Regions from separate parts of the Delftia sp. ZNC0008 genome, predicted to be linked through region 2. Evidence: predicted binding sites of a transcription regulator. Region 2 holds the regulator's gene; each other region holds the start of a gene.
The links. The regulator FNR, encoded in region 2, switches genes on or off when oxygen is low (the NO sensors DNR and NnrR bind a similar motif). The targets are predictions, from matches to a motif close to TTGATNNNNATCAA.
Positions count from the first base shown of each region.

Region 1: a site for FNR is predicted at 3,213-3,226, ahead of cyoA (ubiquinol oxidase subunit II). Genes of this name have one in related genera too.
Region 3: a site for FNR is predicted at 3,642-3,655, ahead of clpB (ATP-dependent chaperone ClpB). Genes of this name have one in related genera too.
Region 4: a site for FNR is predicted at 2,021-2,034, ahead of adhP (alcohol dehydrogenase AdhP). Genes of this name have one in related genera too.

Region 1 is NZ_JTKZ01000969.1:16,356-23,716, forward strand. It holds gene cyoB (cytochrome o ubiquinol oxidase subunit I) at 1-2,006, opposite strand, end outside; gene cyoC (cytochrome o ubiquinol oxidase subunit III) at 1-7, opposite strand, end outside; gene cyoA (ubiquinol oxidase subunit II) at 2,072-3,118, opposite strand; gene L995_RS31110 (MFS transporter) at 3,416-4,753, shown strand; gene L995_RS31115 (hypothetical protein) at 4,895-5,194, opposite strand; gene L995_RS31120 (hypothetical protein) at 5,261-5,500, opposite strand; gene alaS (alanine--tRNA ligase) at 5,632-7,361, shown strand, end outside.
Region 2 is NZ_JTKZ01000280.1:5,857-13,217, reverse strand. It holds gene ccoN (cytochrome-c oxidase, cbb3-type subunit I) at 1-1,305, shown strand, start outside; gene ccoO (cytochrome-c oxidase, cbb3-type subunit II) at 1,325-1,957, shown strand; gene L995_RS09335 (cbb3-type cytochrome oxidase subunit 3) at 1,969-2,106, shown strand; gene ccoP (cytochrome-c oxidase, cbb3-type subunit III) at 2,134-3,051, shown strand; gene ccoG (cytochrome c oxidase accessory protein CcoG) at 3,129-4,583, shown strand; gene L995_RS09320 (FixH family protein) at 4,641-4,955, shown strand; gene L995_RS09315 (hypothetical protein) at 5,138-5,425, shown strand; gene fnr (fumarate/nitrate reduction transcriptional regulator Fnr) at 5,507-6,226, opposite strand; gene hemN (oxygen-independent coproporphyrinogen III oxidase) at 6,388-7,361, shown strand, end outside.
Region 3 is NZ_JTKZ01000094.1:19,071-26,431, forward strand. It holds gene dapA (4-hydroxy-tetrahydrodipicolinate synthase) at 1-230, opposite strand, end outside; gene L995_RS03395 (hypothetical protein) at 526-870, opposite strand; gene L995_RS03400 (hypothetical protein) at 879-1,133, opposite strand; gene L995_RS03405 (molybdenum cofactor biosynthesis protein MoaE) at 1,240-1,701, shown strand; gene L995_RS03410 (DMT family transporter) at 1,714-2,604, opposite strand; gene L995_RS03415 (AraC family transcriptional regulator) at 2,709-3,617, shown strand; gene clpB (ATP-dependent chaperone ClpB) at 3,751-6,363, shown strand; gene L995_RS03425 (hypothetical protein) at 6,394-6,753, shown strand; gene L995_RS03430 (aldehyde dehydrogenase family protein) at 6,964-7,361, shown strand, end outside.
Region 4 is NZ_JTKZ01000068.1:101,108-108,468, reverse strand. It holds gene phaR (polyhydroxyalkanoate synthesis repressor PhaR) at 1-466, shown strand, start outside; gene rimO (30S ribosomal protein S12 methylthiotransferase RimO) at 559-1,947, shown strand; gene adhP (alcohol dehydrogenase AdhP) at 2,097-3,125, shown strand; gene L995_RS02555 (MATE family efflux transporter) at 3,189-4,610, opposite strand; gene L995_RS02550 (DUF2239 family protein) at 4,658-5,257, opposite strand; gene efp (elongation factor P) at 5,411-5,965, opposite strand; gene earP (elongation factor P maturation arginine rhamnosyltransferase EarP) at 6,129-7,262, opposite strand; gene L995_RS02535 (LysR family transcriptional regulator) at 7,268-7,361, opposite strand, start outside.

The DNA.
Region 1 (7,361 bases), on a different contig from region 2:
CAGACATGACGTGCCAGCTGTTGTGTGCGCAGTTCTTCCGTGGCCGCGACTTCCGCGGCGGGGATGTAGTAGTCGCGCTTGTAGTTGAACGTGTGGATGATCGACGCCAGCACGGTGGCGGCGAAGGACACGATGGCCAGGGGCCACATGTGCCAGATCATCGCGAAGCCGAAGACCGTGGACAGCGCAGCGATCACGACACCGGCGCCGGTGTTGGCGGGCATGTGCACGGGCTTGAAGCCGGTCAGCGGACGCTGGTAGCCGTGCTTCTTCATATCCCACCAGGCATCGATCTCATGCACCACGGGCGTGAAGGCGAAGTTGTACTGGGGCGGGGGCGAGGATGTGGCCCACTCCAGCGTGCGGCCTTCCCATGGATCGCCGGTTTCGTCACGCAGCTGGTCGCGCTTGAAGTAGCTGACCACGAGCTGCATCAGGAAGCTGCCGATGCCCAGGGCCACCAGGCCTGCGCCGCAGGCGGCGATGATGAACCAGATCTGCAGCGAGGGGTCCTCGAAGTGGTTGGCGCGGCGCGTCACACCCATCAGGCCCAGCACGTACAGCGGCGTGAAGGCCACCCAGAAGCCGACCAGCCAGAACCAGAACGAGCACTTGCCCCAGAACTCATCGAGCTTGTAGCCGAAGGCCTTGGGGAACCAGAAGTTGATGCCGGCGAACACGCCGAACACCACGCCGCCGATGATCACGTTGTGGAAGTGGGCGATCAGGAACAGGCTGTTGTGCAGCACGAAGTCGGCCGGGGGAACGGCCAGCAGCACGCCGGTCATGCCGCCGATGGCGAAGGTGCACATGAAGCCCACGGTCCACAGCATCGGCACGGTGAAGCGGATGCGGCCGCGGTACATGGTGAACAGCCAGTTGAATATCTTGGCACCCGTCGGGATCGAAATGATCATCGTCGTGATGCCGAAGAACGTGTTCACGCTGGCGCCCGAGCCCATGGTGAAGAAGTGGTGCAGCCACACCAGGTAGGACAGGATGGTGATACACACCGTCGCGTACACCATGGAGGTGTAGCCGAACAGGCGCTTGCGGCTGAAGGTCGAGACGATCTCGGAGAAGATGCCGAAGCACGGCAGGATCAGGATGTAGACCTCGGGGTGGCCCCAGATCCAGATCAGGTTCACGTACAGCATGGGGTTGCCGCCCAGGTCGTTCGTGAAGAAGTTCGTGCCGACGTAGCGGTCCAGCGACATCAGCACCAGGGCTGCGGTCAGGATGGGGAACGAGGCCACGATCAGCGCGTTGGTGCACAGGGCAGTCCAGGTGAAGACGGGCATCTTCATCAGGTTCATGCCGGGTGCGCGCATCTTGATGATGGTCACGATCAGGTTGATGCCCGACAGCGTGGTGCCGACACCGGCCACCTGCAATCCCCAGATGTAGTAGTCAAGCCCGACCCCCGGGTTCTGCGCCCCCAGGTTGGACAGGGCCAGCCAGCCGGAGGTGGAGAACTCGCCCAGGAACAGCGAGATCATCACCAGCACGGCGCCGCCCGTGGTCATCCAGAAGCTGAAGTTGTTCAGGAATGGGAAGGACACGTCGCGGGCGCCGATCTGCAGCGGCACCAGGTAGTTCATCAGGCCGGTCACGAAGGGCATGGCCACGAAGAAGATCATGATCACGCCGTGGGCCGTGAAGATCTGGTCGTAGTGGTGCGGAGGCAGGTAGCCCAGGTTGTCGCCGAAGGCCATGGCCTGCTGCAGGCGCATCATCAGCGCATCTGCGAAGCCGCGCAGCAGCATGACCAGACCGAGGATCATGTACATGATGCCGATCTTCTTGTGGTCGATGCTGCACAGCCAGTCGCGCCACAGCGGGCCCCACAGGCGGAACTTGGTGAGAAGGCCCAGCACGCCGAGGCCGCCGAGCACCACGGCGATGAAGGTCACCAGCACGATGGGCTCATGCGCCATCGGGATGGAGTCCCAGGTGATGCGTCCCAGCAGCCAGTGGGCCTGTGCCGGGGAGGTATGTTCAGACATATCGAGTCTCTTAGGTCGTTTTGGAACGGGCGGCGGGCTGGCCGTCGTCCGCTTCCGCTATCTGCTTATTGCTGTGCGCTGGCGGCCGAGCCGTCGCGCTGGTCCAGGAAGGCCACGACGCGGTCGGCGTTTTGCACCGTGCACACATCCTGGGGCAGGTTCATGCCCACGGCCTTGAGATAGGCTTCGCCGCCCGCGGCATCGATGGCCATCATGTGGTGCATGCACATCTTGCCTTCCTCGACGCAGCGGTTGAGCACCTTGTCGTACAGGCCTTCGTCCACGGTGGCGAAGCGCTCGACCGGGTTGCGCTCGCTGGGCTTGACCAGATTCAGGTAGGTGTCGCGGTTCAGGGCCTTGCCTTCGGACTTGGCCTTGGCAACCCACTGCTCGAATTCCTCGTCGCTGAGGCCGTGGAACTTGAACGTCATGCCCGAGAAGCCGGCGCCGCTGTAGTGCGATGCCAGGCCGTGGAACACACCGGTCTTGTTGATCACTGCGTTCAGCTCGGTCTGCATGCCGGGCATGGCATAGATCATGCCGGCCAGGTCAGGCACGTAGAAGGCGTTCATCGTCGAGGTGGCGGTCAGCTTGAAGTGGATGGGACGATCCACGGGAGCGGCCAGCTCGTTGACGGTGGCGATGCCCTTTTCAGGGATGAAGAACAGCCACTTCCAGTCCATGGCCACGACCTGCACTTCCAGCGGCTTGACATCGGTGCTCAAGGGCTTGGAGGCCGAGACGCGGTCCAGCGGGCGGTAGGGGTCGAGCTTGTGGGTGCTGATCCAGGTGATGGCGCCCAGCGCGATGATGATCATCAGCGGCACGGACCAGATCACCAGCTCCAGCGTGGTGGAGTGGTGCCATTCGGGGTCGTAGTGGGCCTCGGTGTTCGACTGGCGGTATTTCCAGGCGAACAGCAGCGTGAGGATGATCACCGGGATGATGATGATCAGCATCAGCAAGGTGGCCGTGACCACCAGGTTGCCTTGCTGCGCGGCGATATCGCCGGCCGGGTTGAGCACGACGGCTTTGCTGCAGCCAGTGAGACTGGCTGTCAAAGCGGCCGCGGTGAGCCACGCAGGCCCACGGAGTTCCTTGATTTTTAGCATGCTAGGGGCGCAACAAGAGCGCGTTTACATAGAAACGCGGATTACAAGATCCGGGCAAATGTATTACGAAGTATAAATTTGTCCATTGGACATTTTGTCCAACGTCAAGGAGAAGCCGGGAACTTTCTGCTACCTGGCGGGGCAGGCAGCGGGGTCCCGGCGATCCGGAGGCCGCATTTTTCGGCCGCGCGCAGCAGGAAAAACACCAAGTCCGGTCGAGGTGAAACCGCCTTGCGCCAGATCAAGCGAGGGCGTAGAACGGAGCTGTCAGTGAGACGAGACAAGGAGCATCCATCTATGAGCGGCCTCGACACAACTGCAAGCTTCCCCAACGGAAGCTACGAAAGCAAGGAATCTCTGTCCCGCGCCGACACCCACGAAGATGTCACGCCCAACGAGATCGCCGTCGGCGTGATTCTGGGGCGATCCTCGGAGTACTTCGACTTCTTCGTGTTCGGCATCGCTTGCGTGCTGGTCTTCCCGGCACTGCTGTTCCCCTATCTTTCCAAGCTTGACGGCACGTTGATGTCGTTCGGCATCTTCGCGCTGGCCTTCGTGGCGCGGCCGTTGGGCACGGCGCTGTCCATGGCCGTGCAGCGGCGCTGGGGCCGGGCGACCAAGCTGACGCTGGCGCTCTTCCTGCTGGGCGTGTGTACGGTGGGCATGGCCTTCCTGCCCAGCTACCAGCAGGCGGGCGTGAACGCCATCATCGTGCTGGCGCTGCTGCGCATCGGCCAGGGCATTGCACTGGGCGGCTCCTGGGACGGACTGCCGTCGCTGCTGGCCATGTCGGCGCCCCAGAACCGGCGGGGCTGGTATTCGATGATCGGGCAGTTGGGTGCGCCGCTGGGCTTTGTGCTGGCGGCAGGCCTGTTTGCCTTCATCTATGCCCATGTGGATGCCGACGAGTTCCTCAGCTGGGGCTGGCGCTATCCCTTCTGCGTGGCCTTTGCCATCAACGTGGTGGCACTGTTTGCCCGGTTGCGCCTGGTGGTGGGCCAGTCCTACACCGAGCTGCTGGCGCAGCGCGAGCTGGAGCCCATGGGCGTGGTGCCGCTGATGCGCGACGAGGGCCGCAACGTGGTCATCGGCGCCTTTGCAGCCCTTGCCAGCTTTGCGCTCTTCCATCTGGTGACCATCTTCCCGCTGTCCTGGATCTCGCTGTATTCGGACCAGTCGGTGAACCATGTGCTGGGCGTGCAGATCGTTGGCGCCTTCTGTGCGGCCGGCGCCATCATGGTTTCGGGCTGGCTGGCCGACCGGGTGGGGCGGCGCAACACGCTGGGCACCATGGCCTGCCTGATCGGCATCTTCAGCTTTGTGGCTCCCTGGCTGCTGGGCAGCGGCACCACGGGCAACAACGTGTTCATCATCGTCGGCTTCATCCTGCTGGGCCTGTCCTACGGGCAGGCGGCAGGCACGGTGACGGCCAACTTCCCCTCGCGCTATCGCTATACGGGCGCGGCCCTGTCCTCGGACATGGCCTGGCTGGTCGGCGCGGCCTTTGCCCCGCTGGTGGCGCTGGGCGTGTCCTCGCGCTTCGGCCTGGTGGCGCTGGGCATCTATCTGCTGTCGGGCGCGCTGTGCACGCTGGCGGCGCTGGGCATCAACCGGGCCATCGAGACGCGCGACTGAACGGGCCCTTGCAAGCCAAAGGCCGGCTCTGCCGGCCTTTTTTGTCGCCGGGCCGCCCCAAGGCAAAAAGCTGGCCCCCTGGGGGGCAGCGGACCTTGCGAAGCAGGGGAGCGTGGGGGCATTTTCCGTTGCGGCTCCGCCTCAGGGGTTTTCACCGTAGCGCTGCTTGAAGTCGAATTCGAGCCTGTCGCAGTCCTGCACCGATTCAAACTGCCGCGTCTTGCGCTCGGCCTCAGGCCTGGCGGTTTCCTTGCGGCAGATCTTGATGGTTTCGCGCTCCACCCAGCGCGCCTCGCCTTCGGGCGTGGACAGCAACTGGCCAGCCAGCATGAGCACAGCGAAGAAGGCCACGGGCAGGCCGATGAGCCAGGGCACGATGCGGCTTTTGCCTGGTTGGGCCGGTTTGGCGGAATGAGGCTCGGGTGTCTGTGGTTGCGCCATGGTGTGCTTGCTGTGGTTCCGGCTGGCGATTATCCAGGGCGCCCATCGCGCGCAGTCTGAGCGGGATCAGGGAACGGCGAGATCGCCTGTGCTAGCCATCTCCCCCATCTCCTGCACCAGCCATTTCTCCAGCGCAAGAATGTCGGCCCTGCGGCCCGGATGGGGCGCCACCCACAGCTGTAGGCGCCGCGGACCGGCCAGTCGCGCGCCGCTGTTGCGCACGCATGTCAGCGATCCGGCCAGCGCGGCGGGCTGGAGATCGTGCTCAAGGGCGGGCAGATGGGAGGAGAGGCCTTCTTTGGCCACGTGCGTGATGGAGGCTAGGCAGGGCTCGCTGCCGCGACGATGGGGCAAACCTATAATGCGCGTTGGTCCCGACGGGACACCCTCCCGCCAGGGACAGCGCCCCGCGTGCGCGCTCCGAACTCCTAGACACCATGAGCACACCCACTTTCACCGTTGCCGACATTCGCAAGAGCTTTCTGGACTTTTTCGCATCCAAGGGCCACACCATCGTGGAGTCGAGCCCCCTGGTGCCCGGCAACGACCCGACGCTGATGTTCACCAACTCGGGCATGGTCCAGTTCAAGGACGTGTTCCTGGGTACCGACAAGCGCCCCTACACGCGTGCCACCTCGGTGCAGACCTGCCTGCGCGCAGGCGGCAAGCACAACGACCTGGAAAACGTGGGCTACACCGCCCGCCACCACACCTTCTTCGAGATGCTGGGCAACTGGTCCTTTGGCGACTACTTCAAGCGCGAGTCGCTCAAGTGGGCCTGGGAACTGCTGACCGAGGTCTACAAGCTGCCCAAGGAGCGCCTGCTGGCCACGGTCTACGCCGAGGACGACGAGGCCTACGACATCTGGACCAAGGAAATCGGCCTGCCGCCCGAGCGCGTGATCCGCATCGGCGACAACAAGGGCGGCCGCTACAAGAGCGACAACTTCTGGATGATGGCCGACACCGGCCCCTGCGGCCCCTGCTCGGAAATCTTCTACGACCACGGCGCGCACGTGGCCGGCGGCCCTCCGGGCAGCCCTGACGAAGACGGCGACCGCTTCATCGAGATCTGGAACAACGTGTTCATGCAGTTCGACATGGACGAGCAGGGCAACGTCAAGCCGCTGCCCGCCCCCTGCGTGGATACCGGCATGGGCCTGGAGCGCCTGGCCGCCATCCTGCAGCATGTGCACAGCAACTACGAGATCGACCTGTTCCAGGCACTGATCAAGGCGGCTGCGCGCGAGACGCACATTGCCGACCTCGAGACCCCGTCGCTCAAGGTCATTGCCGACCACATCCGCGCCACCTCCTTCCTGGTGGCCGACGGCGTGATCCCGTCCAACGAAGGCCGCGGCTACGTGCAGCGCCGCATCGTGCGCCGCGCCATCCGCCACGGCTACAAGCTGGGCCAGAAGACTCCGTTCTTCCACAAGCTGGTCAAGGACCTCGTGGCCGTGATGGGCGACGCCTATCCCAAGATCCGCGAGCAGGAAGCGCGCATCACCGAAGTGCTCAAGGTCGAGGAAGAACGCTTCTTCGAGACCCTGGCCAACGGCATGGAAATCCTGGATGCGGCGCTGGCCGGTGGCGCCAAGGTGCTGCCCGGCGACGTGGCCTTCAAGCTGCACGACACCTATGGCTTCCCGCTGGACCTGACCAACGACGTCTGCCGCGAGCGCGGCCTGGGCGTGGACGAGGCAGGCTTTCAGGCCGCCATGGAAGAACAGAAGAACAAGGCCCGCGCGGCTGGCAAGTTCAAGATGGACCGCGCCCTCGAGTACACGGGCCAGGCCAATGCTTTCACCGGCTACCAGAAGCTGGCCGAGGCCGCCAGGGTGGTGGCACTGTATGCCGAAGGCAGCGCCGTGCAGGAACTCAAGGCCGGCCAGAGCGGCGTGGTCGTGCTCGACACCACACCCTTCTACGCCGAGTCCGGTGGCCAGGTGGGCGACCAGGGCGTGATCAGCACCGCAGGCGCGCGCTTCGCGGTCGAGGACACGCTCAAGATCAAGGCCGATGTGTTCGGCCACCATGGCGTGCTGGAGTCCGGCAGCCTGAAGGTGGGCGATGCCGTGCAGGCCGAGGTGGACACGCAGCTGCGTGCCGCCACCATGCGCAACCACTCGGTCACGCACATCATGCACAAGGCCCTGCGCGAAGT
Region 2 (7,361 bases):
GAACTCAACTTCGGCATTCCATGGCTGAGCTACGGACGCCTGCGTCCGCTGCACACGAACGCCGTGATCTTTGCCTTTGGCGGATCGGCGCTGTTCGCAACCAGCTACTACGTGGTGCAGCGCACCTGCCAGACGCGGCTGTTCATGCCCAAGCTGGCCAGCCTGACCTTCTGGGGCTGGCAGATCGTCATTCTCGCTGCCGCGATCAGCCTGCCGCTGGGCTACACCCAGGGCAAGGAGTACGCCGAGCTGGAGTGGCCGATCGACCTGCTGATCGCCGTGACCTGGGTCTCGTATGCCATCGTGTTCTTCGGAACCATCGGCATCCGCAAGGTCCGTCACATCTATGTGGCCAACTGGTTCTTCGGCGCCTTCATCATCGCCGTGGCGCTGCTGCACATCGTCAACAGCGCGGCCATTCCGGCCGGCTGGATGAAGAGCTACTCGGCCTACGCCGGCGTGCAGGACGCCATGGTGCAGTGGTGGTACGGCCATAACGCCGTGGGCTTCTTCCTGACCGCAGGCTTCCTGGGCATGATGTATTACTTCATTCCCAAGCAGGCTGGCCGTCCGGTCTACAGCTACCGCCTGTCCATCGTCCACTTCTGGGCGCTGATCTTCACCTACATGTGGGCGGGTCCTCACCACCTGCACTACACCGCGCTGCCCGACTGGACGCAGTCCGTGGGCATGGTGTTCTCGCTGATCCTGCTGGCTCCCAGCTGGGGCGGCATGATCAACGGCGTGATGACGCTGTCGGGCGCATGGCACAAGCTGCGCGACGACCCCATCCTGCGCTTCCTGATCGTGTCGCTGTCGTTCTACGGCATGTCCACGTTCGAGGGTCCGATGATGTCCATCAAGACCGTCAACGCGCTGTCGCACTACACGGACTGGACCGTGGGCCACGTTCACTCGGGCGCCCTGGGCTGGGTGGGCCTGATCACCATGGGCTCGCTGTACTACCTGATCCCGCGCCTGTTCGGCAAGACCAAGATGCACTCGGTGGGCGCCATCGAGCTGCACTTCTGGATGGCCACCATCGGCATCGTGCTGTACATCGCCGCGATGTGGATCGCCGGTGTGATGCAGGGCCTGATGTGGCGCGCCGTCAATCCCGATGGCACGCTGACCTACACCTTCGTCGAAAGCGTCAAGGCCAGCTATCCGTTCTACGTGATCCGCGTGGCCGGTGGCCTGCTGTACCTGGGCGGCATGCTGGTCATGCTGTGGAACACCTGGAAGACCGCGATCTCCGGCCGTTCCGTGAAGGTGGCCGTGCCTGCCGTCGTGGCCCACGCCTGAGCGTCTAGGAGCATTACTCATGTCCGATCACAACCATAGCGCTCCCAAGAGCTTTTCCCACGAGAAGGTGGAAACCAACAATTTCCTGCTGATCGTGCTGACCTTGCTGGTGGTCGCCGTCGGCGGCCTGGTGGAAATCGTTCCGCTGTTCTTCCAGAAGTCGACCACGGAAGCGGTGGCGGGCCTCAAGCCCTACACGCCGCTGCAGCTGATGGGCCGCGACGTCTATCTGCGCGAGGGCTGCTACAACTGCCACTCGCAGATGATCCGCCCCTTCCGCGCCGAGACCATGCGCTACGGCCACTACTCGGTGGCTGGCGAGTTCGTCTACGACCACCCCTTCCAGTGGGGTTCCAAGCGCACGGGTCCCGACCTGCACCGCGTGGGCGGCAAGTACAGCGACGAATGGCACCGCATCCACCTGAACAACCCGCGCGACGTGGTGCCCGAGTCCAACATGCCTGCCTACTCCTGGCTGGAGAAGAACAAGGTGGATGACACCGTGGTCGCCCAGCACATGAGCGCGCTGCGCAAGGTGGGCGTGCCCTACAGCGACGAGGAAATCAGCGGCGCCGCCGAGCAGGTCAAGGGCAAGACGGAAATGGACGCCGTCATCGCCTACCTGCAGGTGCTGGGCCGTTCGGTCAAGTAAAGGAGAGCGACATGGACATCACCACCATGCGCATCGTGGCCACGCTGGCCTCTCTGGCCTGCTTCATCGGTATCTGGTGGTGGGCGTTCGCCCGCCGCAACCAGGCCCGTTTCGAAGAGGCCGCCCAGCTGCCGTTCGAGCAAGACTGAGTCCCTCCACCAGAACGAGAACTTCCCATGAGCGATTTCGTAAACAACTTCTGGTCGATCTATGTCACGGCGATCACGCTGGGCGGCATCATCGGCTGCCTGCTGCTGCTGTATCTCACCGCACGCAAGAAGGTGGTCCCCTCGGCCGACAACACCACGGGCCACGTCTGGGACGAGGACCTGCGCGAGCTGAACAACCCCATGCCCAAGTGGTGGATGTGGCTGTTCATCATCACCTCGGTGTTCGGCTTCGCCTACCTGGCGGCCTATCCGGGCCTGGGCTCGTTCGCGGGCAAGCTGGGCTGGACGCAGCTGGGCGCCTATGAAAACGAGATGGCCAAGGCCCGCGCGGACCTGGAGCCGCTGTACGCCAAGTTCACGAGCATGAGCACCGAAGACATGGCCAAGGACCCCCAGGCCATGGCCATCGGCGAGCGCCTGTTCATGAACAACTGCGCGCAGTGCCACGGCTCGGATGCACGCGGCGGCAAGAGCTTCCCCAACCTGACCGATGGCGACTGGCTGCATGGCGGCACGCCCGACAAGATCAGGGAAACCATCACGGCGGGCCGCATCGGCATCATGCCGCCCATGGCCGCTGCCGTCGGCACGCCCGATGATGTGCGCAACCTCTCGCACTATGTGCTGAGCCTGTCGGGCAGCCCGCACGACTCGCTCAAGGCTTCGCTGGGCAAGTCCAAGTTCACGGCCTGCGCCGCCTGCCATGGCATGGACGGCAAGGGCAACCAGGCCCTGGGCGCGCCCAACCTGACCGATGACATCTGGCTGCACGGCTGGGGCGAGGCCGCCATCACGGCCATGATCAACAACGGCAAGCACAACGAGATGCCTGCCCAGAAGGACAAGCTGACCGAGGCGCAGATCGCGGTGCTTGCCTCCTATGTCTGGGGCATGTCGCACAAAGACGGCGCAGTCCGTCAATAAGGACAGGGGGCGGCGCTGCGGCGCCGCCTTTTTGCCTTTTGAGTTTTCAGATATTCCAAAAAACCAAGGAACCCACCATGAAGCCCGAGAACGGGGATGATGCCGGGAAGCCTCCCCGCAAAGTCATTCCGATCACGCCTGCCGACCCGGACCCGGGCCAGCTGGTGTCGATGTTCGAGTCCGAGAAGAAGGTCTACCCGCGCTCCATCAGCGGTGTCTTCGCACGCTGGCGATGGGCTCTGGTATTTCTCACCCAACTGGTTTTCTATGGCCTGCCCTGGCTGGAATGGGGGCAGCGCCAGATGGTGCTGTTCGACCTGGGTGCGCGGCGCTTTTACCTGTTCGGGCTGGTGCTGTACCCGCAGGATTTCATCTACCTGGCGGGCCTGCTGATCATTTCGGCGCTGGCGCTGTTCCTGTTCACGGCCGTGGCCGGTCGCCTGTGGTGCGGCTTTTCCTGCCCGCAGACGGTCTACACCGAAATCTTCATGTGGGTGGAGCGCAAGGTCGAGGGCGACCGCAGTGCGCGCATGCGCCTGGACAAGAACGGCTGGACCTTTGAAAAGCTCTGGAAGAAGTCGCTCAAGCAGTTGCTGTGGATTGCCATTGCCCTGTGGACCGGCTTCACCTTCGTGGGCTACTTCGTGCCCATCCGCGAGCTGGGCGGCGAGCTGCTGGCGCTGCAGGGCAGCTGGCAGGTCTTCTGGGTGCTGTTCTACGGCTTCGCCACCTATGGCAACGCCGGCTACATGCGCGAGCAGGTCTGCAAGTACATGTGCCCCTATGCGCGCTTTCAGAGCGCCATGTTCGACCGCGACACCATGATCGTCAGCTACGACACGGGCCGGGGCGAGCCGCGCGCGCCGCGCACCAAGAAGGTGGACTACAAGGCCCAGGGCCTGGGCGACTGCATCGACTGCAAGATGTGCGTGCAGGTCTGCCCCGTGGGCATCGACATCCGCAACGGCCTGCAGTACGAATGCATAGGCTGCGGTCTGTGCATAGACGCCTGCAATTCCATCATGGACAAGATGGAGTATCCGCGCGGCCTCATCCGGCTGACCACGCAGAACGCCATGGCCGGCCTGTGGCGGCGGGCCCAGGTGCTGCGCCGCATCTTCCGTCCGCGCGTACTGGTCTACTCGGCCGTGCTGATCGGCCTGAGCATGGCCATGATCGTGAGCCTGGCGCTGCGCCAATCGGTCAAGGTCGACGTGATACGCGACCGGGCGTCGCTGTCGCGCATCGTCGCGGGCGGCAAGCTGGAAAATGTCTACCGCCTGCAGATCATGAATGCCACCGAGCAGGCCCAGCGCTACCGCATCAGCGCCCATGGCCTCGACGGGCTGGAGCTGGCGTCCGAGCAGGAGGTCGAGGTCGGCCCGGCCGAGACGCGCGGCATTGCGGCGCGGCTGCAGATTCCCTACGGTTCCGCCGAGCCGGGCTCGCACACCGTATTCTTCGATATCGATGCCGTGCATTCAGGCGCGGGACGCGCGTCCGAAAAGGCCGTCTTCCTGGTGCCCCGGTGATATGTCTGGCCGGCGCCGCCCAGGCTGCGCCGGCTGTTTGAAAGAAAGAGGTTATCCATGTCTTCCAGTCCCGCAGTCTCCGCGCCCGCCACGGCCCCTTCGCATCCGGACGCCGGCAAGCCCTGGTGGAAGTTCGCCCATGTCTGGCTCGTGGTGGCCGGCCCGGCCGCCGTCGTGGTGGCTGGCGTGGTCACGGCCGTCATTGCGATCAATGGCGCCGATCCCGTGATCGATCCTGACTATTACCGCAATGGCATCACCATCAACGAGCGTGCCGATGGCGTGCGCGAAGTGCCCAAGAGCCTGGCGCCCGCGGTCACCGGCCGCAACCACGCGGCCACGCCCGCGCAGGACCATCCCACGGACCGCTGAACGCAGGAAAATGCCGTGCACAAGGCCGCAGTCGCGGCCTTTTTTGTATGGTGGATGGCATCTCCAGCATGCGCGAGGGCCAAGGGTTTCCTACAGGCAGTGCAGGGTGCGCAGGGCTTGGCACGGTGCGCGGGCGGCGCGCACAATGAAAGCCACCCCTCGACAGCTCAAGGAGATCGCTGATGTTGGCCCAACGCTGGATGTGGATTGCCTGGCCGGCCTTTCTGGCCGCCGCCGTGATGGAGATGCTGGTATTCGCCTTCGTGGACCCGCTGGAGCTGCACTGGCTCGGCGACCTGGGCTGGTCGCGGCAGGGAATCTACACGCTGGCCTTCTTCGCCTTCTGGGGTGTGACCATGCTGTCCAGCCTCATGACCACCATGCTGGGACGCTCCACGCACGATCTCAACGACGGCGTGGTCTCCGAGCCGGACCCAAATCTGGCCATGCAGGGCCTGGGGCGCGATTGAACCTGCGTGCACTGCAATGGCAATGAACAAGGCCCGCGATCGCGGGCCCTGTTCATTGCCGGGGGGCGGGGTCTTGCGGCCTCACTGGCACTGCTGGCTGTTGACGATGCGCTTGAGCGCGTCCGTGTCCAGGATGCGCAGATGGCGCTGGCGCACCTCGATGATGTTTTCTTCGGCAAACTTCGAGAAGGTGCGGCTCACCGTCTCCAGCTTCAGGCCCAGGTAGCTGCCGATTTCCTCGCGCGTCATGCGCAGCACCAGTTCCGACTTGGAAAAGCCCCGGGCGTGCAGGCGCTGCACCAGGTTGAGCACGAAGGCGGCCAGGCGCTCCTCGGCACGCATGCTGCCCAGCAGCAGCATCACGCCATGCTCGCGCACGATCTCGCGGCTCATGACCTTGTGCACATGGTTTTGCAGGGCCGTGACCTCGCGCGACAGGTCCTCCAGCTTGTCGAAGGGCATGACGCAGACCTCGGCGTCTTCCAGCGCGACCGCATCGCAGGTGTGGTGGTCGTTGACGATGCCATCCAGGCCGATGATCTCGCCGGCCATCTGAAAGCCCGTGACCTGGTCGCGCCCGTCCTCGGTGGCCACGCAGGTCTTGAAGAAGCCCGTGCGGATGGCGTACAGCGAGGTGAAGGACTCACCGTTGCGAAACAGCAGGCCGCCGCGCTTGACCTTGCGGCGCGTGGCCACGATGTCGTCGATGCGCTGCATCTGCTCGGCATCCAGGCCCATGGGCATGCACAGCTCGCGCAGGTTGCAATTGGAACAGGATGCTTTGATGGTCTGAAGGTTCATGGAGTAAACATCAGCGGCGCAGCAGTGCGCCGGCGGTGACCTCGTGGATGGCGATGAGTTGGATCAAATTGTCGCAGCACTGCCGCGAACAACTCTTGATATGAGTCAAGGACGCGGCCAATGGGCTGCGGCACAGTGGACGACATTAGAGGAAAAAACCCATGACCGCTGTCACCCCAGAGCTGCTGCGTCGCTTCGACGTACCGGGGCCCCGATACACCTCGTTCCCCACGGCCGATCGTTTCGTGGAGGCTTTCGGTGCTGAAGACTATATCCTGGCACTTGAGCACCGCAAATCGAGTACCGCAGCGCGGGCCATGCCTTTGTCGCTGTATGTGCATGTGCCGTTCTGCGAGTCGCTGTGCTACTACTGCGCCTGCAACAAGATCGTGACGCGCCACCACGATCGCGCTGCCGTCTACCTGGACTACCTGGCGCGCGAGATGGCCTTGCACACGGCCCATTGCGGCAAGGGCCAGGCCGTCAGCCAGCTGCACCTGGGCGGCGGCACGCCCACCTTCTTCTCGGACGATGAGCTGCGCACGCTGATGGCCCTGCTGCGCGAGCATTTCAAGCTGGAGCCGGGCGGCGAATACTCCATCGAGGTCGATCCGCGCACCGTCAGCGTCGAACGCCTGGCCGTGCTCAAGGAACTGGGCTTCAACCGCCTGAGCTTCGGCGTGCAGGACTTCGACGAACAGGTGCAGATCGCCGTGCACCGCGTGCAGCCGGCCGAGCAGGTGTTCGCGCTGGTGGCGGCCGCACGGCAGCTGGGCTTTGCCTCCATCAACGTGGACCTGATCTACGGCCTGCCCAAGCAGACGCCCGAGTCCTTCGAGCGCACGCTGGCCCAGGTCAATGCGCTGCGGCCCGACCGCATCGCGCTCTATGCCTATGCCCACCTGCCCGAGCGCTTCAAGCCGCAGCGGCGCATCGCGGCCGAGGACCTGCCCCAGGGCGCCGACAAGCTGGCCATGCTCTCGCGCTCCATCGCGGCCTTCATGGACGGCGGCTATGTCTACGTGGGCATGGACCACTTCGCCTTGCCCGAGGACGCGCTGGCCGTGGCCAAGCGCCAGGGCCGGCTGCATCGCAACTTCCAGGGCTACAGCACCCAGCCCGACTGCGACCTGAT
Region 3 (7,361 bases), on a different contig from region 2:
AGGATGGTGGACAGGGCGGCATCGTGCTCCGCTTCGCTCAGCGCGGCGGCCTCGGCGGTCGAGCCGCAGGCCACGTAGCCGGCGATGCCGGTGGCGTTGTAGTGCTGCACCAGGGCGCGCAGAGCCTCGTGGTCCACTGCCGTCTCATCTCCAGGAAGAAAGGGCGTGACCAGCGGAAGCCACAGCCCCTTGAATCGGGCTTGCGGCGAGGTGGTGGAAGGCAAAGACATGGAAGATCCCTTCGGGTGATTCAAACAATGAACGACCGTACGCAGCCACCGGCCAGACCGAGGGCGGAAAGGCAGGCGCCTGAAGGGATGCGGGAAGGGGAGATGGAGGCTGCCGGGCCGGTTCCGTCGCTCATCTGGACGGAACCTCAGCTCCGGTCAGACGAGCTGGGGTTTGCAGGCTTTGCCCAGGCACAGGCGCACGGCATCACCGTGGCATGTGGGGAAGGCAAAGATTGAAGGCATGGCGCGCAGTGTAGCGCGCCTGAGCGCCTGGGTGAGGGGTGGTGGGTGACCTTCAGGCCGCGCCTTCGGCGCCGGGAGGGGGTGATGCATCGGGCAGCAGCGGTGCCTGCCACTCCAGCAGCTCGGCCAGGCGCTGCACGATCCAGCGCGCCTCGCCAGGGCTGACGATGGAGCCCTCGGCCGCCAGGCCCGCGTGCATGCCCAGCAGCACGCCTTGCTCCGAGGAGTTGCCGGAGTGATAGAGCGTCTGCGCCTGCTCGACCAGGTGGCTGGCCAGGTCCTCGCACAGTTCATAACGTCCGACCACGTCTGCAATCGATGCCTTGAGCCGGCCGTGCCGGTCGGCATACAGGGCGGCAAAGCTCGGCGGCGGCTGTATCTGGCTGGTCTCGTCCATGGCGCGCCTCAATCGGGTTCGAACAAGCGCTCGAAGCGTGCAAGGTCCTCGGCCAGCTCGCAGCTCACGAGCTGGCCCATCTTGCCGTCGGCCAGGCGGTGGGCTGCGAACAGCGTGGCCTTGCCGCGAAAGTTGTAGTCGGGCAGATGGATGATGGTGTAGGGATGGGACACGAACAGCTGATGCTCGTAGACCACGCGCTGCTCGTTGCGCGGCGACGGGTAGAGCGTGTATTCGGGGGTGGTGATCGTGAGTGTGGCCATGCATGGCCCGCTGCAGCAAAAGGCCGGCGGCGGGGGAGGGCAATGCTACCGCGTTCGCCAGTCCCTGGTGCGCCCTGGTGCGCCGCCGCCCTGCGACAATGCGGGCATGCAAGCAGCCCGTGTATCCATCCAGACCGAGGATTTCGACGTATCGGCCGAACTCGCCGCCCTGCGCGGCGGCGACGCGCGCGTGGGCGCGGTCTGCAGCTTCATCGGCACGGTGCGTGACCGCAACGAGGGCGCCGCCGTGGCCAGCATGGAGCTGGAGCACTACCCGGGCATGACCGAGAAATCCATCGAGGCCATCATCGACGAGGCCGTGCAGCGCTTCGGCATCCATGGCGCGCGCGTCATCCACCGCATCGGCCCGCTGCAGCCCATGGACCAGATCGTGCTCGTGGCCGTCACCGCATCGCACCGGGGCATGGCTTTCCAGGCCTGCGAATACATCATGGACTACCTCAAGTCGCTGGCGCCTTTCTGGAAGAAGGAGCAAACGCCCGAGGGCGCGCGCTGGGTGGATGCGCGCGTCAGCGACGAAGAGGCGCTGGCGCGCTGGCGCCAGTGAGGCGGCGGGCCTTCAGGCCTTGAGCGCGGCGCCCCGCAACCATTGCGGCGGGCGGAACACCAGCAGGTTGCCGAGCATCACCAGCAGCAGGCCACCCACGGCCAGCGGCGTCCACACATAGCCTTCGAAAAGGGCCGAGATACTGAGCGCAACGATGGGGAACAGCACCGTCGCATACGCCGCCTTCTCGGGGCCCAGGCGCCCGACCAGGGTCAGGTAGGCCGTGAACGCGATCACCGAGCCCGGAATGGCCAGGTACAGCCAGGCGCCCACATAGGTCCAGCTGGCATCGAAGCGCCAGGGCAGGCCTGCCACCAGCGCATAGCCTGTCAGCAGCAGCGTGCCGGCCAGCATGCCCCAGGCATTGGTCTGTGCGGGCCGCCAGCCCATGGACTGCAGCGAGGCCGACAGCATGTTCCCGCAGGAAAAGCACAGCGTGCCCAGCACGGCCCAGCCCAGGCCGGGCAGGCTGGCATGCCGGCCTTCTCGCAGCTCGGGCCAGAACAGCGCCACCAGGCCTGCAAGGCCGAAGAGGCTGCCGGCCAGCACATGGGGCGCCAGCCTGCGGCCGTGGATGATGCGCGCCAGCAGCGCGTTCCAGAGATTGGCGCTGGAGAACACCACGGCGGCCAGGCCGCTGGCCAGCGTCTCGCTGGCATGCATGAAGCACACGAAGTTGAAGCTGAACAGGCACAGGCCCTGGGCCAGCACGCGCGGCAGCGCCGGGCCGCGGGGCACGCGCAGCTGGCGCGACCAGGCCAGCCAGGCGAACATCAGCACGGCGGCCAGCGCAAAGCGGTAGGCAATGGACAGCTCCACGGGCACGGCGCCCAGCTGCAGCTTCAGGGCGATCCAGGTCGAACCCCAGATCAGCACGACCAGGGCATAGAGGGTGGCAGTCATGGCCGGTGATGATGGCGCCGCAGGCTGGGCGGGCATGGCAGATTCCTGCGGTTTGATGGCCTGGCGCCATGCGTCGGTATGGCTGCGGGACCACAATCGCTGCCATGACGCCCACGCCGCTGCCCGAGCTGCCCTCCAGCCACCTGTGCCAGGTGCTGTCACGCTCCAAGGCCCGGCTGCAGCGGCGCGTGCGCCTGAGCGAGGGGGTGGAGCTGGCCGTCTGGGCCAATGTGGACGACGAGGTGCGCTACTGCCAGCCCGGTCACCACACGCTGTCGGTCTACCTGGCCGGCGGCGAGGGCTCGCAACTCAAGGCGCGGCCCGAGGCCATGGGGGCGCCGGGGCGCATCTGCATCTTCACGCCAGAGGACGAATCGCACTGGCTGGTGCGATCGCCCGTGCAGTTCCTGCACCTGTATGTGTCCGACCTGGCCTGGGCGGGGCGCGTGGTCCGCATGCTGGATGCCGAGCCCCGCTCGCGCACCTTGCGTGCGCAGATCTACGGGGACGATCAGGCCTTCCACGCCGGTGCCCGTGCGCTGATGCAACTGGACTGGCAGGACCCGCAGCAGCAACTGGCGGCCGATGCCATTGGCCAGCAGCTGGTGGACCGGCTGGTGCTGCAGTCCGCCACGCCGCGCCAGGTGCAGGCGCTGCAGCGGCCGCTGGGCGGGCTCTCTGCGGCCGTGCGGCGCAGGGTGCTTGCCCATATCGAGGCGCATCTGCATGACTCCAAGGCCGTGTCGCTGCCGGCACTGGCGAGACAGGCCTGCCTTTCGGAATTCCATTTCGCACGCATGTTCCGCCAGAGCATGGGCTGCACGGTGCACGAATGGGTGCTGCAGCAGCGCCTGGCACGGGCACGGCGCGCCCTGTCTGCGCGCAACGTGCCGCCGCTGGCCGAGCTGGCGCTGGATTGCGGCTTTTCCAGCGCCAGCCACCTGGTGCGCAGCTTCCGGGCGCATTTGGGCGTTACGCCTACGCAGTTCTCGATCTTTCAGCGCAATGCTTGAGAAGGATGGCCGGCCTCGCCGGCCTTGATCTGGCGCAAGCGTCTGTCCTTGCGGGCCGGGCATGGCTTGAAATTTGCCCTGCCGGTATCAGATAAATCGCAATGACCCTGTTTCAGGAGCGAAAAGAAACACCATGCGAATCGACAAACTGACAACCAAGTTCCAGGAAGCCCTGGCCGACGCGCAAACGCTGGCCCTGGGCGGTGACCAATCCAACATCGAACCCCTGCACCTGCTCGTGGCGCTGCTGCGCCAGGACGACGGTCCGCGCTCGCTCTTGCAGCGCGCCGGCGCCAACGTGGGCCAGCTGCAGGCCGCGGCCGAGAAGGCTCTGGCAGACCTGCCGCGCGTGCAGCATCAGGATCAGGTGCAGGTCGGCTCCGAGCTGGGCCGCCTGCTGCAGGTGACCGAGAAGGAAGCCCTCAAGCGCGGCGACCAGTTCATTGCCAGCGAGCTGTTCCTGCTGGCGCTGACCGACAGCAGCGGCGCCTCCACGCGTGCGGGCCAACTGCTCAAGGAAAGCGGCGTGACGCGCTCCAGCCTGGAGTCGGCCATCAACGCCGTGCGCGGCGGCCAGACCATGGACAGCGCCGAAGGCGAAGGCCAGCGCGAGGCCCTCAAGAAATACACCATGGACCTGACCGAGCGCGCGCGCATCGGCAAGCTCGATCCGGTGATCGGCCGCGACGACGAAATCCGCCGCTCCATCCAGGTGCTGCAGCGCCGCAGCAAGAACAACCCCGTGCTCATCGGCGAGCCCGGCGTGGGCAAGACCGCCATTGTCGAGGGCCTGGCCCAGCGCATCGTGGCCGGCGAGGTGCCCGAAAGCCTCAAGAACAAGCGCGTGCTGTCGCTGGACATGGCGGGCCTGCTGGCCGGCGCCAAGTACCGCGGCGACTTCGAGGAGCGACTGAAGTCCGTGCTCAAGGAAGTGGCCCAGGAAGAGGGGCGCATCATCCTGTTCATCGACGAGATCCACACCATGGTCGGCGCCGGCAAGGCCGATGGCGCCATGGATGCGGGCAACATGCTCAAGCCCGCGCTGGCGCGCGGCGAGCTGCACTGCATCGGTGCGACCACTCTCGATGAATACCGCAAGTACATCGAAAAGGATGCGGCGCTGGAGCGGCGCTTCCAGAAGGTGCTGGTCGAAGAGCCTTCCGTGGAGGACACCATCGCCATCCTGCGCGGACTGCAGGTGCGCTACGAGGCCCACCACGGCGTGGACATCACCGACCCGGCCATCGTGGCTGCGGCCGAGCTGAGCCACCGCTACATCACCGACCGCTTCCTGCCCGACAAGGCCATCGACCTGATCGACGAGGCGGCGGCCAAGATCAAGATCGAGATCGACTCCAAGCCCGAGGTCATGGACAAGCTCGAGCGCCGCATGATCCAGCTCAAGATCGAGCGCGAGGCCATGAAGAAGGAAAAGGACGAGGCCTCGCAAAAGCGCCTGCAACTGATCGAGGAAGAACTCGGCAGCCTGGAGCGCGAGTACGCCGACCTCGAAGACGTGTGGAAGAGCGAGAAGGCCAGCGCCCAGGGCTCCGAGCAGATCCGCAAGGAGATCGACCAGATCCGTATCCAGATCGACGAGCTCAAGCGCAAGGGCGACTTCAACAAGGTGGCCGAGCTGCAGTACGGCAAGCTGCCCTCGCTGGAAAAGCAGCTCAACGAAGCCCAGGCCAGCGAGCAGGGGCAGGGCGGTGCGCCCGCCCACAGATTGCTGCGCACCCATGTGGGCGCCGAGGAGATTGCCGAGGTGGTCAGCCGTGCCACGGGCATTCCCGTGGCCAAGATGATGCAGGGCGAGAAGGACAAGCTGCTGCGCATGGAAGACCGGCTGCATGACCGCGTCGTCGGCCAGGACGAGGCCATCTCGGCCGTGGCCAACGCCATACGCCGTTCGCGCTCGGGCCTGTCCGATCCCAACCGGCCCACCGGTTCCTTCCTGTTCCTGGGCCCCACGGGCGTGGGCAAGACGGAACTGTGCAAGGCGCTGGCCGGCTTCCTGTTCGACAGCGAAGACCATCTGGTGCGCATCGACATGAGCGAGTTCATGGAAAAGCATTCCGTGGCACGCCTGATCGGCGCGCCGCCCGGCTACGTGGGCTACGAGGAAGGCGGCTACCTGACCGAGGCCGTTCGCCGCAAGCCCTACAGCGTGCTGCTGCTCGACGAGGTGGAGAAGGCCCATCCCGACGTCTTCAACGTGCTGCTGCAGGTACTGGACGACGGCCGGCTGACCGACGGCCAGGGCCGCACCGTGGACTTCAAGAATACGGTCATCGTGATGACGAGCAACATAGGCTCTTTGCTGATCCAGGCCATGGTCGGCGAGGATTACGATGATGTGAAAGACGCGGTCTGGGGGGAACTCAAGAACCATTTCCGACCCGAATTCCTCAACCGCATCGACGAGACCGTGGTGTTCCACGCGCTCGACGCGAAGAATATCGAGTCGATCGCAAGGATTCAGCTCAAGCTGCTGGAGCGGCGTTTGGAGAAAATGGACCTTGCGCTGCAGGTGTCCGACCAGGCACTGGCCGAACTGGCCAAGGTGGGCTTCGATCCCGTTTTCGGGGCCCGGCCGCTCAAGCGCGCGATACAGCAGCGGATCGAAAATCCGTTGTCGAAACTGCTGCTTGAAGGGCGCTTCCCGCCCAAGAGCACGATTGCGGTGCATGTGGACCCGGTACAGGAACCGGGCGTATTCCGGTTCGATGCGGCAGACTCCGCCTGACGCACCGGGCCAGCCAAGAAAGGCTTTGCTTTGAACGATTTCGTCGCCACCCTGACCCGCTGGGCCGTTCGCATCCTGCTGATGCTTGTGGGCCTGGTCTTCTTTGTCAGCCTGCTCACCGCAGCGGCGCTGCTGGCCCTGGTCTGGGCCGTGCGGGCGCTGTGGGCCAGGCTCACCGGCCAGCCGGTCATGCCCTGGGCCATGCGCATGAGCCCGCGGGCTGGCTGGCAGACCGTCTACCGCTCCGGCTCCGAGTGGATGGCCCAGCGCCCGCAGCGCGCCTACGGCGCGGCTGAAGGCGGTGGCCGTCGCGCAGGTGCAGGCGCAGGCGTGCTGCCGGGAGCGGGCGAGGTGACCGACGTTCAGCCCCGTGAAGTGCGCGAGCCCTGAAGCGTCTTGCTGCAGCCTTTACGCGGCCTGCGCATCTTCGCGCCCAGGCCGCGCATATCGGCCCGTATAGTCTGTAACCCTCGGGAGCCCGTGCAAGGCTCCCTTTTTTTTCTCCGAGCCGTTCTGGCTGCTTGCCGCCGTATCCAGCCAACCCGCAGGCGGCCTGTGCAGCATGAGAGCGTCTGCCGCGTCTTCTTACCATTGAGCCCTATGACCCAGATGGATCTTCATCGCGTCTTCGAACTTCAGTACCAGGCCAGCCGGGCGCAGGTGGACGTGCCGCTGCTGGTGCGCCGCGAGAGGCTGCTGCGCATGCAAAAGCTGCTGGACGAGCACGGCCCCGTGCTGGCTGCCGCAGTGCAGGCCGACTTCGGCATGCGCTCGCCACGGTTGACCGAGATGGTGGAGCTGTTCGTGCTGCGCAACCTGCTCAAGCACACGCTGCGCCATCTGGCGCGCTGGTCGGGGCGCCAGCGGGTGCGCACGCCGCTGATGCTCATGCCGGGCCGTGGGTGGATAGAGCGCCAGCCGCTGGGCGTGGTGGGGGTGATCTCCCCGTGGAACTATCCGGTGCAACTGGCGCTGGGGCCTGCCATCACGGCCCTGGC
Region 4 (7,361 bases), on a different contig from region 2:
CGACACCAACACGTCCTCCTACATCACGCTGACGGAAGTCAAGCAGCTCGTGATGGGCAACGAGCCCGTGGTGGTCAAGGACGCCAAGACGGGCGAAGACCTCACGCGCAGCATCCTGCTGCAGATCATTCTGGAAGAAGAGGCGGGCGGCGCCCCCATGTTCTCCGAGACCGTGCTGGCCAACATCATCCGTTTCTACGGCCACGCCATGCAGGGCTACATGGGCTCCTACCTGGAAAAGAACGTGCAGATGTTCACCGACTTCCAGAACAAGCTGGCCGAGCAGGCCCAGGGCACCTCGCCCGAGGCCTGGAGCCAGTTCATGCGCATGCAGCCGCCCGCCATGCAGAACATGATGAGCAGCTACATGGAGCAGTCGCAGAACATGTTCGCCCAGATGCAGGAGCAGATGCAAAAGCAGACCGAGCAGATGCTGGGCGCGCTCGGGATCAAGCGCAATAGCTGAGCTTGCAGGGATAAGTTCGGGGGCGGTTTACCAAGTTCGCGCAGAACTGGGACAATATCGCCCCTATGACCCCCACGAGCGACGCAACAACCATGACAACCCCTGCCGGCGCGGCCGCTCCGCGCGTGGGCTTCGTCTCCCTCGGGTGCCCCAAGGCACTCACGGACTCCGAACTCATCCTTACCCAGCTCAGCGCCGAGGGCTACCAGACCTCCAAGACCTTCGAGGGCGCTGACCTGGTGATCGTCAACACCTGCGGCTTCATCGATGACGCCGTGCGCGAGAGCCTGGACACCATTGGCGAGGCGCTGGCCGAGAACGGCAAGGTCATCGTCACGGGCTGCCTGGGCGCCAAGGCGGGCAAGGACGGCGGCAACCTGATCCAGGAAGTGCACCCCAGCGTGCTGGCCGTGACCGGTCCGCATGCCACGCAGGAGGTGATGAATGCCGTCCACACCCATCTGCCCAAGCCGCACGATCCCTTCATCGACCTGGTGCCGGGCGCCTTTGGCGAGGCGGGCATCAAGCTCACGCCCAGGCACTACGCCTACCTGAAGATTTCCGAGGGCTGTAACCACCGCTGCACCTTCTGCATCATCCCTTCCATGCGCGGCGATCTGGTTTCGCGTCCGGTGGGCGATGTGCTCAAGGAGGCGCGCGCGCTGTTCGAGGGCGGCGTCAAGGAGCTGCTGGTGATCAGCCAGGACACCTCGGCCTATGGCGTGGACGTGAAGTACCGCACGGGCTTCTGGGACGGCAAGCCGGTGAAGACACGCATGCTCGAACTGGTGCAGACGCTGGCCGAGATCGCCGAGCCCTATGGCGCCTGGGTGCGCCTGCACTATGTCTACCCGTACCCCAGCGTGGACGAGATCATTCCGTTCATGGCCACGGGCCGCGTGCTTCCCTATCTGGACGTGCCCTTCCAGCACAGCCATCCTGATGTCTTGAAGCGCATGAAGCGCCCCGCCAACGGTGAAAAGAACCTGGAGCGCCTGCAGCGCTGGCGCGAGATCTGCCCGGATCTGGTGATCCGCTCCACCTTCATCGCCGGCTTCCCCGGCGAGACGGAGCAGGAGTTCGAGCACCTGCTGCAGTTCCTGCGCGAGGCGCAGATCGACCGCGCGGGCTGCTTTGCCTACAGCCCGGTCGAAGGCGCTGCCGCCAACGAGATTCCCGGCATGCTGCCCCTGGAAGTGCGCGAGGAGCGCCGCGCGCGTTTCATGGCCGTGGCCGAGGAGGTTTCCACGGCACGCCTGCAAAAGCGCGTCGGCCAGACCATGCAGGTGCTGGTGGACAAGTCCGTGGGCCTGGGCAAGAAGGGTGGCGTGGGCCGCAGCTATGCCGATGCCCCCGAGATCGACGGCCTGGTGCACCTGCTGCCGCCCGAGAAGGCCAGCAAGACCTACAAGGTGGGTGACTTCGTCAAGGCGCGCATCGTGGGCACGCAGGGCCACGACCTGGTGGGCCAGCCCGTGTAAGGCCTGCATTCGCATCCCTGAAAAGCGGGCAAGGTTTTCCTTGCCCGCTTTTTTTTCCTTGATGGTCCAAGGCCTGATTTTGATCAAGGCGTTCAGGTCGCTTCGCTGAAATGCTGTACCTACTTTGACGCAAAGAAAGGATGGCGCGAATGAACAGGACCATGAAGGCCGCCGTGGTGCGGGAGTTTGGCAAGCCGCTCACCATCGAGGAAGTCCCGGTGCCCAGGCCCGATCCCGGCCATGTGCTGGTGAAGATCGAGGCCTGCGGCGTCTGCCATACCGATTTGCACGCGGCGCAGGGCGACTGGCCCGTCAAGCCCAATCCGCCTTTCATCCCAGGCCACGAAGGCGTGGGCTACGTGGCCGCCGTGGGCGCGGGCGTCACTCACGTGAAGGAGGGCGACCGCGTGGGCATTCCGTGGCTGTACACGGCCTGCGGCCATTGCGAGCATTGCCTGGGCGGCTGGGAGACGCTGTGCGAGCAGCAAAAGAACACCGGCTACTCCGTCAACGGCGGCTTTGCGCAGTACGCGCTGGCCGATGCCAATTTCGTGGGCCTGCTGCCCGGCAGCGTGGACCTGATCGAGATCGCGCCCGTGCTGTGCGCGGGCGTCACGGTCTACAAGGGCCTGAAGGTCACGGACACCAGGCCCGGCAACTGGGTGGTGATCTCGGGCATTGGCGGCCTGGGCCACATGGCCGTGCAATATGCCAAGGCCATGGGCCTGAACGTGGCGGCGGTGGATGTGGATGACGACAAGCTGGCGCTGGCCCGGCGCCTGGGCGCACAGGTCACGGTCAATGCCATGACCACGGACCCTGCGGCCTATCTGAAAAAAGAGATCGGCGGCGCGCACGGCGCCTTGGTGACGGCGGTCTCGCCCAAGGCCTTCGAGCAGGCGCTGGGCATGGTGCGGCGCGGCGGCACGGTATCGCTCAACGGCCTGCCGCCCGGCAGCTTCCCGCTGCCCATCTTCAACATGGTGCTCAGCGGCGTGACGGTGCGCGGCTCCATCGTGGGCACGCGGCTGGACCTGCAGGAGTCGCTGGATTTCGCGGCCATGGGCAAGGTCAAGGCCACCGTGTCCACCGACCGGCTGGAGAACATCAACGACATCTTCGCGCGCATGCATGAAGGCAAGATCGAAGGGCGCGTGGTGCTGGACCTGAACGCCTGACGCTTTGCCCACCCCCAAAAAAACAGGCTTCCCTCGGGAAGCCTGTTTTGCATGGCGCACGCCTTACACCATGCGGCGGATCGGGCGCTTCTTCCACACCAGCTTGTAGTAGGCGGTCTGCAGGCACAGCGTCAGGGTGTAGGACAGCGGAAAGGCCATCCAGATTCCCATCAGCCCGAAGCTGCGGCTCAGCCACCATGCCATGGGCAGCTCCAGCACGGCGAGCACCGTGATGGTGATGGCCGTGGGAATGACCACATCGCCGCTGGCACGCATGATGGACGACAGGGCAATGAAGCAGCCCAGCAGCAGGCCGCTCCACAGCACGATGTACAGCAGCTCGATGGCCAGCACCAGCACCTGCTCGTCGGTGATGAACATGCCCAGCAGCGGCCGCGCGAACAGGCTGCCGATCAGGGCCAGGGCGGCACCCAGCACCAGGTTCATGCGTATGGCCGTGGCCGTGATGGCGCCCAGGCGCTCGCTGCGGCCAGCGCCGATGGCCTGGGCGCCGAGGATGGAGGCCGTGATGGCCACCGAAATGACCGGGAACTGCGCAAACGAGTTGATCTGGTTGACCGCACCATAGGCTGCCGTGGCGCTGGAGCCGAAGCCGTTGACCAGCGACACGACGACCAGCCCGGCCATGGACGAGGCGATCATCTGCACGCCCGTGGGAATGCCCACGCGCAGGATGCTCTTGAGCAGGGTCCGGTCAATGCGCATGGCCTTCCACAGCGCGGCATTGGGCGCCAGCGGGCTGGCTATGCGGCGCAGCCGCCAGCCCAGCCAGGCCAGCGCCAGGGTGAAGCCCAGGATCATGGACACGCCCGCGCTGGCCACGCCCAGGCGCGGCAGGCCGCCCCAGCCCGCGATCAGCGCCGGCGTGCAGACCAGGCCCGTGCCGGTGGAGATCAGCAGGGCCAGCATGGGCGAGACCGTGTCGCCCACGCCGCGCAGCAGCGAGGTGGCCAGCAGGAACACGAACAGCCCCGGCATGCCCAGCAGCACGATGCGCGAATACAGCGTGGCCTGCTCCATGATGTCGGGCGGCGTGCCCAGCAGACGCATCAGCGGCTCGGTGAACAGTCCGCCGAACAGGGCCACGACGGCGCCGAACAGCAGCCCTATGCACATGGCCGTGCCTGCGATGGCGCGCAGCTTGTCGTGCATGCGCGCACCGTAGGCCTGGCCTATCAGCACCGAGGAGCCTGCGCCCAGGCCGATCACGAAGGCGATGAAGAGAAACATCACCGGAAAAAAGGCCGCGACGGCCGCCAGGGCCTGCACGCCCAGCATCTGGCCGATGAAGACGCTGTTGATGGTGCCCGACAGCGACTGCAGGATATTGGCCAGGACCATGGGGCCCAGGAACACCAGGAAGGTGCGCCACAGCGGCTGGGTGCCGTGGGCGATGGGCGGCCCGGCGGGGCTGGATGCGGCAGGCGCAGCAGCCTGGGGCAGAGGTTCGTTAGGTTTCGTCATGTTGTGTCTGTTAATGCGACGAGAAAATGCAATGGAAGGCGGGGGCTTCAGTCCTGCGCTGGCGATGGCGGCGAGGACCAGGCAGCGCTGCTCAGTTGCTGCAGATAGCTTCGCACATCCTCGGGCCAGGTGGCGGTGTGCCTTGCAAAGGCGTCGGCCTGGTGCGCAAAGAGGGCGCGGCTGGCGTCCTCGAAATGGGGCAGGTCGCCCGCCATCTCGCTCATGAATCGGTAGGCGGCCTCGGTGGCGGCGCGCACGGCATCCTGTGCGGCATGCTTGCCACGCGCCTCGTCCACCAGTCTGCGCAGTGCGCCGGAGGCGCCGCCGGGCTGGCGGTTCAGCCATTCCCAGTGCCGTGGCAGCAATGTGACTTCGCGTGCCACCACGCCCAGCTTGGGGCGGCCCACGCTGCGCGGTGCGGCGGCTTGTCCGGGTGCGGGCGATGCGGCCAGTTCGCTGCGCCAGTCCAGGTCCAGCCGCATGCCGCTGTGGTCGTCGAAAACCCACAGCGGCGGCGCCGATCCGCTGCCTTGCGGCTGCTGTTCATGGCTTTGCAGGAACTGCAGGACGGCAGGCCTGTCCCCCTGCAGCAGGCGGCCATGGCCCTGGAAGATGGTGTAGCTGGGTGCGGGCTCGGCGCCCGCCATGCAAGAGTCGGTAGTCATGTGCTGGATATTAGCCGGGTAAAATCTGCAAGTCAATTAAACCCGGGTAAATATCTGCATGGATGCCGCGCGCCCAAAGAAAAAGCCCCTGGCAGAGACTGCCAGGGGCTTCGCAGAGGGAACTGCAAGCGTTGTTTAGACGCGCTTGCGGTACTCGCCCGTGCGGGTGTCGATTTCGATCTTGTCGCCCTGGCTCACGAACAGGGGCACGGGCACTTCAAAGCCGGTGGCGATCTTGGCGGGCTTGAGCACCTTGCCCGATGTGTCGCCCTTGACGGCGGGTTCGGTCCAGGTGATTTCGCGTTCCACGGACGTGGGCAGTTCGCAGGAGATGGCCTTGCCGTCGTAGAACACGACTTCGGCCTGCATGCCGTCTTCCAGGTAGTTGATGGCGTCGCCCATGTTGGCGGCTTCCACTTCGTACTGGTTGTATTCGGCATCCATCCAGACGTACATCGGATCGGCGAAGTAGGAGTAGGTGCACTCCTTCTTGTCCAGGATCACGTTGTCGATCTTGTCGTCGGCCTTGAACACGACTTCGGTGCCCATGTTCGACAGCAGGGCCTTGAGCTTCATGCGCACGGTGGCGGCGCCGCGGCCACCGCGAGCGTATTCGGTCTTCAGGACGATCATCGGGTCCTTGCCGTGCATGATCACGTTGCCGGCGCGGATTTCTTGAGCGATTTTCATAGCTTGCTTGGCTGAGGTTGAAGCCGCTCAACAGGGCAGGCAAGCGAAGTCGCTGGGACGGTGCGCCTGCCGCAGTTCCGCGGCGGGTGCAACCCTGGTTGGTCGATGGCGGCCGGCTGGCGGTCGCCCGCAACGGCGCCTCCAGGGAGGCAAAACGTGCATTCTAGCTTTTTTCGGTCACGAAAGCTTGCAGCTGCTCAATCAATGGGGTCTGTTGCAGCAGCCGCGCGCGCGCGGCCAGTGCGCAGTCCTGCCATTGCCGCAGCAGCGCAGGCGTGATTGCGGGCAGGGTGCTTGCCGGTGCCATGCCGTTCCAGGCATGGTGGAAGGCGCGCAGGCTGGCCGGCGCCTGCAGCCAGTCCAGGAAGGCGTCTAGCTTGTCGTGATGGGCGTCGTCGTGCTGGGGATAGATGTGCCAGACCAGCGGCTGGCCGGCCCACAGCGCGCGTACCAGCGAATCCTCGCCGCGCACCAGGTTCAGGTCGCAGGCCCAGAGCATTTCGTCGAACTGCGGCTGGGGGCAGGGCTGCAGCGCATGCCGGGTCACCGCACCTTGGTCTACGGCGGTCACGCCGGCCATGGCCTGCTGCACCGCGGCTGCCGCGCGCCCGGGCGTCACCAGCAGATGCGTGGCCTGTGGTGCGGGCGGCGCAGCATGCAGCTGGCACAGCCAGTGCGGCAGGGCAGGGGGCTCGTAGCAGAACAGCGAGATGGCGCAATCACCGGTGCCTATGCCGTGGCGTGTGCGCCAGGCCTGCCGGCCCTCGGAAGCAAAAGTCGCCTGGCGCGCGGCCAGGTCCGGCTCGCGCAGCAGGCCGCCCGTGGCGGCCGTGAAGCCCGGGTAGAAGAACCAGCGCGTCAACCCCGCAGCCGGCCCCGACATCAGCGGCGAGGGCAGGCGGTGGCAGCGCTCCACATAGTCCTCTGCCGACAGGTACTCCAGGTTGATCCACAGCGGCGCGCGGCGCGCGATGGCCGCCAGAAAGGGCGGCGGAATCTCGCAGCCGAAGGCCTCGATGACCACATCACCCACGGCCTGCGGAATGTCCTGCGCCTGCGTGGGCCAGCCGTGCACGCTGAGTCCGGCCGGGTGCGGCCGGGGCGCCATCCAGGTCAGGGCGCTGGCGTCGTCCATCCACAGCCGCACGCGCTGGCCGCGTGAGGCCAGGTCGGCCGCCGCGCGCCAGCACACGCCGATGTCGCCGAAGTTGTCTATGACCTGGCAGAAGATGTCCCAGGTCCGTGCAGCGGCCTGCTCTGGCAGAGGGGCCGGGGGGATGGGGTTGAAGGCAAGCATCGGAATCAGGGTTCGCACAGGTGTTCGACCAGCAACTGGGCCACGGGCGGCAGGGCCTCCTGCGAGCGTACGCACAACATCAGCTGGCGCTCGGCCCAG